One region of the Cytobacillus spartinae genome, then DNA from elsewhere that is predicted to be linked to it. Evidence: riboswitches for the same ligand, from Rfam matches in the RefSeq annotation. Region 1 holds a riboswitch; the other holds the start of a gene.

Evidence for each region. Region 1 has a riboswitch for cyclic di-GMP ahead of ACFYKX_RS13615 (HD-GYP domain-containing protein). Riboswitches for the same ligand answer to the same signal wherever they lie in the genome.
Region 2: another riboswitch for cyclic di-GMP. It lies ahead of ACFYKX_RS25875 (hypothetical protein); the one in region 1 lies ahead of ACFYKX_RS13615 (HD-GYP domain-containing protein).

What each region holds. Positions count from the first base shown of each region.
Region 1 covers NZ_JBIACK010000006.1:77,328-83,295, reverse strand. Annotated here, with positions in the region: one part of gene ACFYKX_RS13625 (IS3 family transposase) at 1-565, opposite strand, end outside; one part of gene ACFYKX_RS13625 (IS3 family transposase) at 565-937, opposite strand; gene ACFYKX_RS13620 (GNAT family N-acetyltransferase) at 1,387-1,896, shown strand; cyclic di-GMP riboswitch class I at 1,997-2,078, shown strand; gene ACFYKX_RS13615 (HD-GYP domain-containing protein) at 2,158-3,156, shown strand; gene ACFYKX_RS13610 (S41 family peptidase) at 3,325-4,779, shown strand; gene ACFYKX_RS13605 (PDZ domain-containing protein) at 5,320-5,968, shown strand, end outside.
Region 2 covers NZ_JBIACK010000022.1:35,926-41,893, forward strand. Annotated here, with positions in the region: gene ACFYKX_RS25870 (TrlF family AAA-like ATPase) at 1-1,882, shown strand, start outside; cyclic di-GMP riboswitch class I at 2,003-2,085, shown strand; gene ACFYKX_RS25875 (hypothetical protein) at 2,160-4,604, shown strand; gene ACFYKX_RS25880 (hypothetical protein) at 4,564-4,902, shown strand; gene ACFYKX_RS25885 (hypothetical protein) at 5,039-5,203, shown strand; gene ACFYKX_RS25890 (alpha/beta fold hydrolase) at 5,673-5,968, shown strand, end outside.

The sequences.
Region 1 (5,968 bases):
TCATTGGTTGATCCATCTTTTACACATGATAAATAAGCCTTCTGACCCTTACCATAGTAAATATAAGTAATATCTGTAAGCAATACTTTCCCTGGTTCCCCTTGGTTAAAGTTACGGTCGAGAAGGTTAGGGCAAGTGCGGTGCTCCTGGGTCGCCTTTGCCATCTTACGATATGGATTTGCCTTTCTAATCTTTGCTACCAAACCATACTTTTTCATGAGTCTTCTAATCTTCTTATGGTTCATGACAGCTGAATAATCATTTTCCATAATCATTTTTATTTGAAGGGCACCAACCTTCTCATTCTTAGAAGAGAAAATTGTTCTTATTAATTCAATATCCAGTTCATCTTGCTCATTTCGAATCTCCCTTGAAGGAGCAGCCTTAACCCAATCATAATAGCCACTTCGGCTTACACCAGCCAATTTACATAGATAAGTAATAGTGTCCTTCAATTGATGTTCCCTTACAGTCTTCTCAATCAGATAGAACTTTTCAGCTGGTGTTAGAATTGTTTCTTCTTCAACGCCTGCCTTTCTAGTTCTTCGAGCTTTTTTAGGAAGTCCACTTCAGCTTCAAGGAATTTTATTCTCGCTTCTGCTTTCTTTAATTTATCCTCCACAGAAAGGGTTCTTGAAGAAGGTCTCCCCGTACTTCCTTTCCCTCGGCGTTCCGTGAGGAAGCCTTCTTCTCCAAACCTTTCAAAAGTTTCCCTCCATCTTGAAAGACAACGTTTAGGTTGATCTTTGCCTATTATCTCAAGGTTGAACCCATTTTCAATAAAGATTTGGGAAGGACCTTTCCCTAATTTATATTCTTGTACTGCTTTTATCTTAAATTCAGCTTTGTAAGAAATAGATTTATCAGATGCATTGATTATATTTGGATTCTTCTCTAGTTCTTTAATTTGAAATTCTGTATATATATTCTTGGCCATGATAATCCCCCGTTTTACGTATGAATTCATTATAAACGGGATTTTCTAATTAGATATAAAAAACCCCGAATAAGGGGCACCTTTTTTAATGGTGTCCGTTATTCGGGGTATAGTTCATTAATTCAGCTTAAGTCGTTTTTTGTGGCGGAGTGGTCCCTATTTTGTCGAATAATCGATAAATCCTAAAATTAGAAGAAAAATCATGATATTCGAAGAAAAAATTAAATTTCGATTGATAAAGAACAATTTTCAACGAATAATTAAAAGTTTGATGTTTATTACGAACTTATTTCATAAATCTAGCAACTTAATTTCAAACAAAATAAAAACCCACACTAAAAAAGTACGGGTTTGGGCATACTTCAAGCCTCATCTTACAATTTTTTAAGATATAAGTCTATGAATTATTTTTTTCTCCCCTATAATGAGACTTCAGAGGAGATGATAGCATGTTTACGATTAAAACAAATCGACTTGGATTTTTGCCGATGACAGCTGAGTCCATTGAAGCAGCTTTGAGCGGTCCTGCGGAATTTGAACATACTAGTCAGGTTAAAATACCAGAAGACTTTGTAAACAGCATTTATAGAGACCGCGTTTTTCCCATCAGGCTACAAAAGATAACAGCTAACCCCAAACTTATCCCGTGGTATGGATTCATCGTTGAACTCGAATCAAATACAGTAGTAGGTACAATAGGCTTTAAATCCTTACCAAATGAAAATGGACTAGTTGAGATAGGTTATGGAATCCACCATACATTCAGCGGAAAAGGGTATGCAACGGAGATGGCTAAAGGGTTAATTAGCTGGGCTTTCAAACAGCCAGGTGTTAAAGGTATAACTGCAACAGACGTACAAAAAGATAACTTTGCATCTATAAAAATATTAGAAAAACTCGGAATGACCGTAACGAATCAAAAAGTGACATCCATTGATTTTATACTCTATAAAGAATAGGAATCAATTCCTACAAATTTTGACAAAGTTTTTATTACTTTAAAGCATAATTTCGTGTAAAATTAAACTATTCGAGTTACTAAATGTTTTAAATTTATATATAGGACAAAGGCAAACCTATCGAAAGGTAGGGACGCAAAGCCACGGGTCTAAGGTTTTTCTATGATCGCCGGGTTACCGAAACAGATGGATTCTTAAACTTTCCTCCTCCTTTTTCGGGAGGATTTTATATTTTCACTGTAAAAGAAAGAAGGTATAACAATGAGAATGATTCATATCGACTCATATGATTATGATACGATGCAGCTGGCAAAGCCTGTATATGATTCGAGACGAAGAATCTTATTAGCAGCAGGTCGGTCCATTCATCCTACATACTTACAAAAGATAAAAGAATTGAATATTCGGAGCTTAATTGTTGAAGATGCTGAATCAGCAGGGATTACGCTTGATGAGATGTTAGACATGCCAACTTGGATGGACGCTATTAAACTTGTAGAAGAAGTGTACACCGAGGTAAAAAGAAACAAAAGCATCTCTCAGATTACGGTCAAGCGTATTCAAGAGTTTGTGGGCAAACTTCTGATGGAGGTACGAAATCGTCCGATTATTGTCCTTATTCCATCGACGGCACTAACCCCTGAATTGATTCCATATGCACATGCTGTAAATGTTGCTCTTTTATCGGTTCAAGTCGGAACAAAATTGAACTATAATATGATTCAACTAAGAGATTTAGCGATTGGGGCCCTTTTACATGATATCGGTAAGGTGATTGGAAATGAGGAAAATCATCCAACAGAAGGGTTTGAGCTTTTACGAAAAACGAGAGAATTAAAGGTTCTCACGACACATGTTGCCTTTCAACATCATGAGTCATTAGACGGAAGTGGATATCCGAGAAGAATTAGAGGCGAAGAATTCCTTGAAGTTGGCCAGATCGGTGGAATTGCTAATCTTTATGAAAATCTAATTTCAAAGGAAAAATACCCTCCTCATTTGGCAATGGAAATGATTATGACGAAGTCTGAAAATACGTATAGTCATGCTGTTGTACAGGCGTTTTGTAATGGGGTTCCCACTTATCCACCGGGTACAAAAGTTAAGCTCAATAACGGACAAGTAGGCATTGTTTATAAAATTGACCAAAACCTACATAGACCAACTGTCCGCATACTATCAACCATGGAAGAAATCTCACTTGCTGATCAACCGACACTAATGATTCAGGAAGTAGACCAATCAATTGAAACTGTGTAGAAACTTAATTTTCCTCATAACTCGTCCCATGCAATCATATAGTAGACTAACAAAGACATCCCACCTTTGGAGATGTCTTTTTAAATAAATCGGTTGCTACATACGCAAAAATTAGAGAATGGTAGGATAGAAACAAAAGCATTGGCCGAACGAACGAGGGGGAAAATCATGAATCGGAAATGGATCGCTCTTTTAATGACAGGCTCTCTGTTAACAGGAGCAGGTGGGACATATACGTATATGAAGTGGAATATGGACGAGGAAACTCGTTCTCAGCTAGAAGAACATACAGAGGATCAGAATGTGGGTTCTTCAGAGAATATTAATCTAGAAGATTTAGATAAGGTTGGCAAAGCATATGAACTTATTTTAAGCAGCTATGTGGAACAGGTGGAGCAAGAGAAGCTTGTTGAAGGTGCCATTCAAGGGATGCTCTCTACTCTTGAAGATCCGTATTCTGTTTATATGGATAAGGAAACGGCCAAGCAATTTAATGAAACATTGGAATCTTCTTTTGAGGGCATCGGAGCAGAGGTAAGTACGGTGGATGGAAAAATTATTATTGTTGCGCCGTTCAAGGATTCTCCTGCAGAAAAGGCAGGGCTTAAGCCGAATGATGAAATTTTATCCGTAGATGGCGAAAGCGTTGAAGGGCTTGATTTATATGAAGCGACACTTAAAATTCGTGGAGAAAAGGGAACGAAGGTAAAGCTAGAAATTGCTCGTAAAGGCTTGTCCGATCCTCTGACCATTGAAGTAAAAAGAGATGAAATTCCTCAAATTACCGTGTACAGTGATCTTAAAAAGCAAAGCGGCAAAAATATCGGATATTTAGAGATTACTTCCTTCTCTGAAGAAACAGCTAAAGAGTTTAAAACCGAACTCAAACGCTTAGAGAAAAAGGGAATGGATGGGTTAATAATTGATGTTCGTGGAAATCCGGGCGGGCTTTTATCCAGTGTTGAAGAAATTTTAAAGGAGTTTGTATCCAAAGAAAAACCGTATGTACAAATTCAAAAACGAAATGGCGAGAAGATGCGTTATTTCTCCAATCTTGAAAAAGACAAAGAGTATCCTGTTGCGGTTCTCATTGACCAAGGAAGTGCATCGGCATCTGAGATCTTGGCTGGTGCGTTAAAAGAAGCGGAAGGATTCAAACTGATTGGGGAAAGAACGTTTGGAAAAGGTACGGTTCAACAAGCAGTTCCTATGGGGGATGGAAGTAACATTAAGCTCACGCTTTTTAAATGGCTAACACCTGATGGCAACTGGATTCATAGAGAGGGAATCGAGCCAAATATGGAAGTAACTCAGCCTGCTATTTATCATACTCATCCTTTACAGATTGAAGAGCCATTGAAGAAGGATATGAATAATGAGCAGGTAATGAATGCCCAACAAATGCTTGATGGTCTAGGTTTAGCCCCTGGCCGCGAGGATGGATATTTTAGTGAGTCAACAGAAGTGGCAGTAAGAGCATTTCAACAGCAAAATGGTTTGAAAGTTACTGGGATGATTGATTCTAAAACTGCTGCTGCGTTAGAACAAGCTGTTATTCAAGAAATGAGAAAAGAACAAAATGATCTTCAACTACAGACGGCTATACGATATTTGTCGAGATAGTTCTCTACAACTCTCACATGTCTTTATTTAAGCGTTTATTTCATGTATAATGAACATATGATATGAAGAGAAGTGCGCGAACACTTCTCCAGCAACCTCACCGTAAGGGTGGTGGTTGTATAATAAGCTTTATTTTTTACTTAAACCACCCCTTTGCTTCCTACGGCGCGGGGTGGTTTTCTCGTTTTCTAGTATATTCTTCCGAAAAAAATAAGCACCTAATTCCCGTACTATTCCTCTCAAAATTTCTCGTAGAAATTCAAGAAATGTTTCCATCATTATCACCTCCTTCCCTCATTGGAAAGAAGACAACAACCAACCACCCTCACAATATTCAGTTGCAATTTCAGTTTATCACACTCTCTACCATGTCTTCTATAAAAATAAGAACATTTGTTCCTATTTACCTATAAAAAATAGTCTCCAAAATATTACAAAAATATTTATAATGCTTGTCACCTACTATATTTGGTAAAATAAAGGGTAATAGATATTTCGTTGAAATCTAGTAATAGATTCTGAGATAGAGGGTGACTTCAGATGGTGCAAGATTGGCTCATGCAGTTTTTAATCGGAACATTAAAAATATTGATTCATCCAGTATTCTACTGCCTGTTTTTTGCGGCGGCATTGATGGGTGTTGCGCGTGTAAAACGAGAGCGGAAGGACTTCCATGTAAGAGCAGAGAATGCTTACTTTGAATTAAGGCAGCTTCTCCCACTTGGTATCCTATTAGGATTAATCATCTCAGTAATTACAATCGGAGCAGGCATGGTCGTTCCGCTTGCAGCTATATTCCTTACCGGCTTCCTTACCATAGTAGGGGCCTTAACGACAAAAGTCAGAGTGTTATCGCCAGTGTACACGGTCGGATTCACGTTTTTTGCACTAATTTTCGTTAGTGGTCAAAATTGGCAAATCCCTCTTTTCCCAGAAATGATAGCTAGTTTAGATCAAAACCTATACCCTTCAGTTGCTGCTTTAATGGCCATTCTTTTAATCGGAGAAGGAGTCCTAATTTTAAGGAACGGTAAAAAAGGGACATCTCCTAAGTTAGTTAAAAGTAAACGGGGATTACGAGTAGGGGTTCATGAAGTAAAACGCCTCTGGATGCTACCAGCGTTTATTTTAATTCCTGGTGAAGCGTTACAATCTCAGTTGGAGTGGTGGCCGGTTTTCACAGCAGGTG
Region 2 (5,968 bases), on a different contig from region 1:
TATTAATTCAATTAAATTTCTTGATAGCAACGAGTTTACTTCTACAGAGATCAAGTTGAATTCTGGATTGAACACAATAATTGGAGGTAAATCTTCTGGTAAATCGCTACTTCTATACAAAATAGCACAAGCAATTTCTACAGATGAATTAGAAACTCGGATGATGGATGATAATTGGAAGAATCCATATTCATCCAGTTTTATAGAAGGTTTAAAATTTCAAGTTAACTGGAGAAATGGAGATTCTTCTAATAATTTTTCTGAAAGTAAAGGTAAAGTTACATATATTCCACAAATGTATATAAATTCTTTATCAGAGGAAACAGCTAATAAAGATCTACAGAAAAAGATTGTAGAAATTTTAATGCAAAATGAAGCTCATTCGAGGTTCTTCACAGAAAAACGAGAGCAAATAAAAAATTTCTCTAAAGAAATCAAATTTGATATTGGACGATTATTTGAGAAAATTCAGGATTTAATTACAAATGAAGAAAAAATCAAAAGTGAAGGAAATAAAGAGGCACTCCAAAAAGAATATGACAAACTTCAAAAACTGATAGATGAGAGAATTAAATCTTCCAACATATCACCAAAGGGTGAATTGGAAATGAAACAATTCGAAAACGAAAAGAAAGAAATTCAGAATTTAATCAGAGAAAATATTCAAAATAACGAAAAAGGCATAACTGCTTCAAGAGAATTAAATTCTTTGGTTTCATATTTTAATAGTAGTATAAAGGACTTATCTATAGGGTTACCTCATGAATATTTAGAGCTTACGGATAAGTTAAGTATTCAAGTAAATAAGGCTTTTGTGAATACGCTAAATGAATTTGATATTAAGAGTAAAGCATATTTAGAGTGGAAAAAACTTCAGGATGAAAAGATTGTGTCAATTGAAGAAAAGCTAAAGCCATATCAAGACAAATTAAAAGGTTTATCAGATATATCTCAGTATCAACAAAGTTTAAGTGAACAAGAAAAATTAATAAAGCAATTAGAGATATATGAGGGAACAAACAAGGAACTGAAGATTACTATTAACCAGATAAAAGAAGGGATATATTATACTTTTGAAAAATATTTAGAAATTCTATTAGAAATAAAGAACTATTTTGATGACAAAAATGAGTTCTCAAATTTGATTCTTAAAACTGATATTATCTTTGAAAATACGAAATTTGAGGAAAGCTTCTTATCGTTATTTAATAGGAGGGGAAAGATAAGTAACTTATTTCCAAATACAGAAGGTTTATTACTTTTTGATGAGAATGACCAATTTATATTTGAAATCGAGAATTATCTTGATAAATTGAAACATATTTGTGATTCGATTATAGAAACTGATGAGTCGAAATTAAAACTTCGAAAATCATTTACAAAACAAGATGCCGTAGAGCATTTGTTTAATACAGGACAGACAAAAATTGTTTTTGATTTCCTAAAGGACGGAGATAGTTTAAATCAAATGTCGCCGGGCAAACGAGGTTTAGTGCTTTTAGAGTTATTCTTAGAAATGAGTGATGAGAAGCACCCTATCTTGATTGATCAGCCAGAGGATAATCTAGATAACAGAACAATTAGCAAGGATCTTGTTGATATATTGAAGAGAAAAAAAGATACAAGACAAATCATAATTGTAACTCATAATGCAAATTTAGTAGTATTAACAGATTCGGAAAATGTAATCGTAGCAAATCAAGATGGCCAGCTTATAGAAAATGCCAATCATAGATTTGAATATTTGACTGGTGGAATAGAATGTGATTTTAAGGAACATGATATTAGAATCGACGGTAAAGGTATAAAAACACATGTTTGTGAAATACTTGAAGGTGGGAAAGAAGCCTTTGAAATACGGGAAAAGAAATATGGTTTTTAGTAGAAAATATATAATTCTCAATGCAGTAAAGGAAGCAATATTAGATGTTTATTTTTTACAGCCACTATCCAATTCATAATATTTATAGTAACATTTTAGTAGGAATTAATTACTATAAAATTTCAATAATGGCAAACTACTTGAAAAAGTAGGACGCAAAACTAAAGGGGCTAATTCTGTGGAAATGCCAGCCAGTTGCAATTAATAAATTGAAACGCCCTTTTCTATGGGCGTTATTTTTTTACTATAACGAAAATACAAGAATAGAGGGAATTACATGGTCGTCTCAGTTGTAAGTAATCAATTTTATCAAGGAGAAGTTTCGATATATGAATCTGGAGATGTGTTTAATTTTTCTAACAAATCTATTGTAGGGACAAAAAGTTTTTATATTACGAACCAAGGAAGAGTCTTTGCTCACGATACAGGGGGGATTTTTGGTGAGGAACAATGTAAAGTCTATATAGGAAATATAGAGATTTCATTTAATGAGAATAATATTACATTATCAAATAGGGAAGTCGGAGCATTTTCATTTAATGTAACCTTATCTGATCAGGAATTTATTAATGTTTACGAAAAACTTCCTCAAAATAAACTAGTGAGTAAGAGTAATAGTAAAATATATAGTATTTGTAAATATAGAATTGGAAATGGAAAATTTGGAGATTATTTTACCTTTACAGATAATATTAAAATAGAGAAAAACAAACTTAAATTTTCTAAAGATTATTATATTGATGAAATTCCTTTTTATCGTATTAAGAGCATTGAGGATAAGGGCAAGTATATTACAATCTGTGGGGTCTTTTCTTTAAGAAATTCAACTATATATGAATTAAAGCTATATACTTTTGATGAAAAGTTTAAAAAAGAGGTTATAAATAATGTGAAGAATTATAATCAGAATATATTTAATCTAGTTGGAGACGTTTCTGAAATCTTTATGACTAGTTTAACGGCGACTATTTCTGATAGATTTGTTACTGATAAAAGTATTGCAATTTGTTTTGACTCTAACACTATTTACCTAGTAGATGAACTTGAAAAGGAATGTTTAGTTACACTTAAAAGTTCTAAGGCAAAATCTTATTATAGTAAAATTGACAATAAAATAGTGTTTGAATATGAAAATACTATTTATCAGTTGAGTATCTATGACGGTAGTAGTCTTAAAGAATATTTAGAGAAAAACTATATAAAAAACAGTAATAAATTGTTATGTAGAATGGGTAAATTAAGTGGTGTTTTAGATGGTGAATCCTTTAAAGGTGAAGAAGTAAGCATCATTTCAGAAGATTCAAAGGTCAAGTTTTATTTGAAAAGTAATTTTAAACTTCTAAATACGTTAGATATTAAAAAAATGGAAGTTCAAATAGATAGCAATAATGTCTTTATGATATCTAGAAATCAAATAGCTTTATTGAAAGTATTTGTAAAAAGTCATATAAAAGAGTTTTTTGCACAACAGAACAGTAGTTCATATATATTTGGGTACACTTCCAAGGATGAACCATTCTTTATCAAACAAGATGAAGACAAAATTTTGTTATCACAAAGCCCTTCTACAATTCATTATAAATATTTTAATGAAGAAATTACTGACATATCTATAATAAATTATGGAGAAAAGGACTCAATCTTTTCGGAAATTCAAATTACAACAATAGATGATAAGAAAAATTTAGTTATTAATGTCCCAAACACAATAATAAAAGATTTAATCTATAAAACTTACTATTATTCGAAAAACAAGTCATTGGAAATGATACCAGCAGAACAGATGTATTTGAGTTATAGCCGCCAAGTTAATGATTATATACTCTTTCATTACTTTGGGCAGATTTTTGCAATGTATCATGGTTTTAAAGAAATACAGAAAAGTGAAAAGAATATTGATTTAAAGAATGGGAAAATCATAAATTATTTATATTATTCTATACAAGCACTAAAAAAACATTTTGATACTGTATCAATATACCTTCCCTCTACGTTGGCAAATGAGGATGCAAATATTCTAAGAGATCAGTCAGTACATATACCTTATAAGAGTTTACAGCGTAATTTAATGAGCTTAACTAGCCAAATTAATCGTTCATTAAATGAGATTGAAAATTCAATTGCATCAGTTTCTTTTGTTCTAATTCCAAGGGAAGATTATACAAAAATAATTGACAAGAGAACAAAAGATGGGTATAAATTAGCAACTGGTATGGGAGTATTAGGATTTATGGCTACAGCTTTAAGTGGTGGTCTTGCTGCACCTTTCTTTCTTAGTGGAATTTTAACAGGTATTAATACAAGGTATTCTGATTCTTATGCAAAAGAGCAAGAGAAGATTAGAGAAAACAATGAAAAAAATAGAATAAGCTTTAGTGTTGATAAGATGACCGATTCTCTTGAACATCTTATTCAAACACTATTACCATATTATATTAATGAGACAAACAACTCTGTTTATCAAACATTCCAACAGCTTCATCAAATATATAAACCGCAACTTGAATCAAAAGAAGTTCAAAAGGAATTGTTTAATAAAATTACACAGTATTACACATATAAGCAATTACCGATTGACGATTCTGTTACAATAAAGAAAAAGGAATTAGTTGAATTAACACATCAAACAGTTAATTTAAGTAACCAATATCTAGAAAACTTTCAGAAGGAGGTAACGGGAAATGTTCCAAAATCCCTTCAGACAACAGCAACAATCAAATGATCCATTTGAAAACATGGGTAAAGTTGAGGAAATTCAATTAAGTGGAGGATCTGAAAATAATCCATTTACTAATCAGCAGAATCTTAATAACGTTAGTGAAAATAATTTAGTTGGTACACACGATGTTAATCCACATTATGTTCAAGATTATACAAGAAATGACGGTACTCATGTTGATGGTTATTGGAGAGATGGAGATGGAAATACTCACCATGACCTAACTGCTAGTGAAGGCGGAGGTTATGAGAGAACAAATCCTGATGGTGACCTAACCAATAATTTAGGATTTGATTTTTAAAAAAGAATTTAAAAACTAAAAAGTATAGCCTAATGTTTCAAAAACAGAAATAACCATTGATTTAAATAAATGAATACGAGGAATTATATAAATTAGATTTATCTTAAACCAAATTAAAATGCCTAGAGGAAATGAAATGAATAAAAAAGATTTATTGAACCAATTACCGGAAGAAACTCGATTAAAAGCAGCTGGTAAAATGGGAGAACTCGCTGCCAAGGGTGTTGGATTTGCAGTAGATGTTACACTGAAAATTAAGGAATTAAATAAAAATAACGAAAATGAAAATTCAAAAAGTTGAAAGTAACAACAGGAAAAGGAAAAAATATCTCTTACCTGCTTTTATTTATCACTTAAAGAAGATTCTCATTTAACAACGGTATTAACAAAATGCTAACATTTTGCTAACGCATTCCTGTAAAAAACGGTAAATCACCGTTAAAGATGTTACAGTAAATAATATCCAAAACGTTGATTTACCGCGCTTTTTGCACCTCTCGTTAACGATGTTACACCCTCAAAGCTTACGGGCGGCATGATGTAATTCATGCACCATACTATGCAAATGAAAGCTCTACATCATTCAAAATGATGTAGGGCTTTTTCTTTTGGTATAGGTATGATAAATGGAAATGAAAAAGTAGTAGAAAGTTGAGAAAAACCTTTTACCTCTGACCTTACCTCCAAGGAAAATTTACATAAAACTCATAGTCTAAACATATTTAGATGGTATAATTTTACATATTCTGTATAAAGTCTGAGGTGAATAGATGGAAAAGCAAATACGTTTAAACGAGACTAGGAAAAAGCATTTGATTAGGGGTTTTTTTACTTTTTTTAAATGGATAGGAATCTCTTTTGGGGTATTAATCTTCATAGGGTTCTCTTATCAGCAAATTGTTACTAGAGTGACAGCTGATAAGTATAAACCAGTGGGGGAAACGGTGAATATAGGGGAATATAAGTTACACCTATACGCTCTTGGGGAAGCAAATAATCGTCCTACTATCATACTAGAATCTGGATTAGGAACACCTTCTTCTTATAAGGATTGGGAAAAGATACA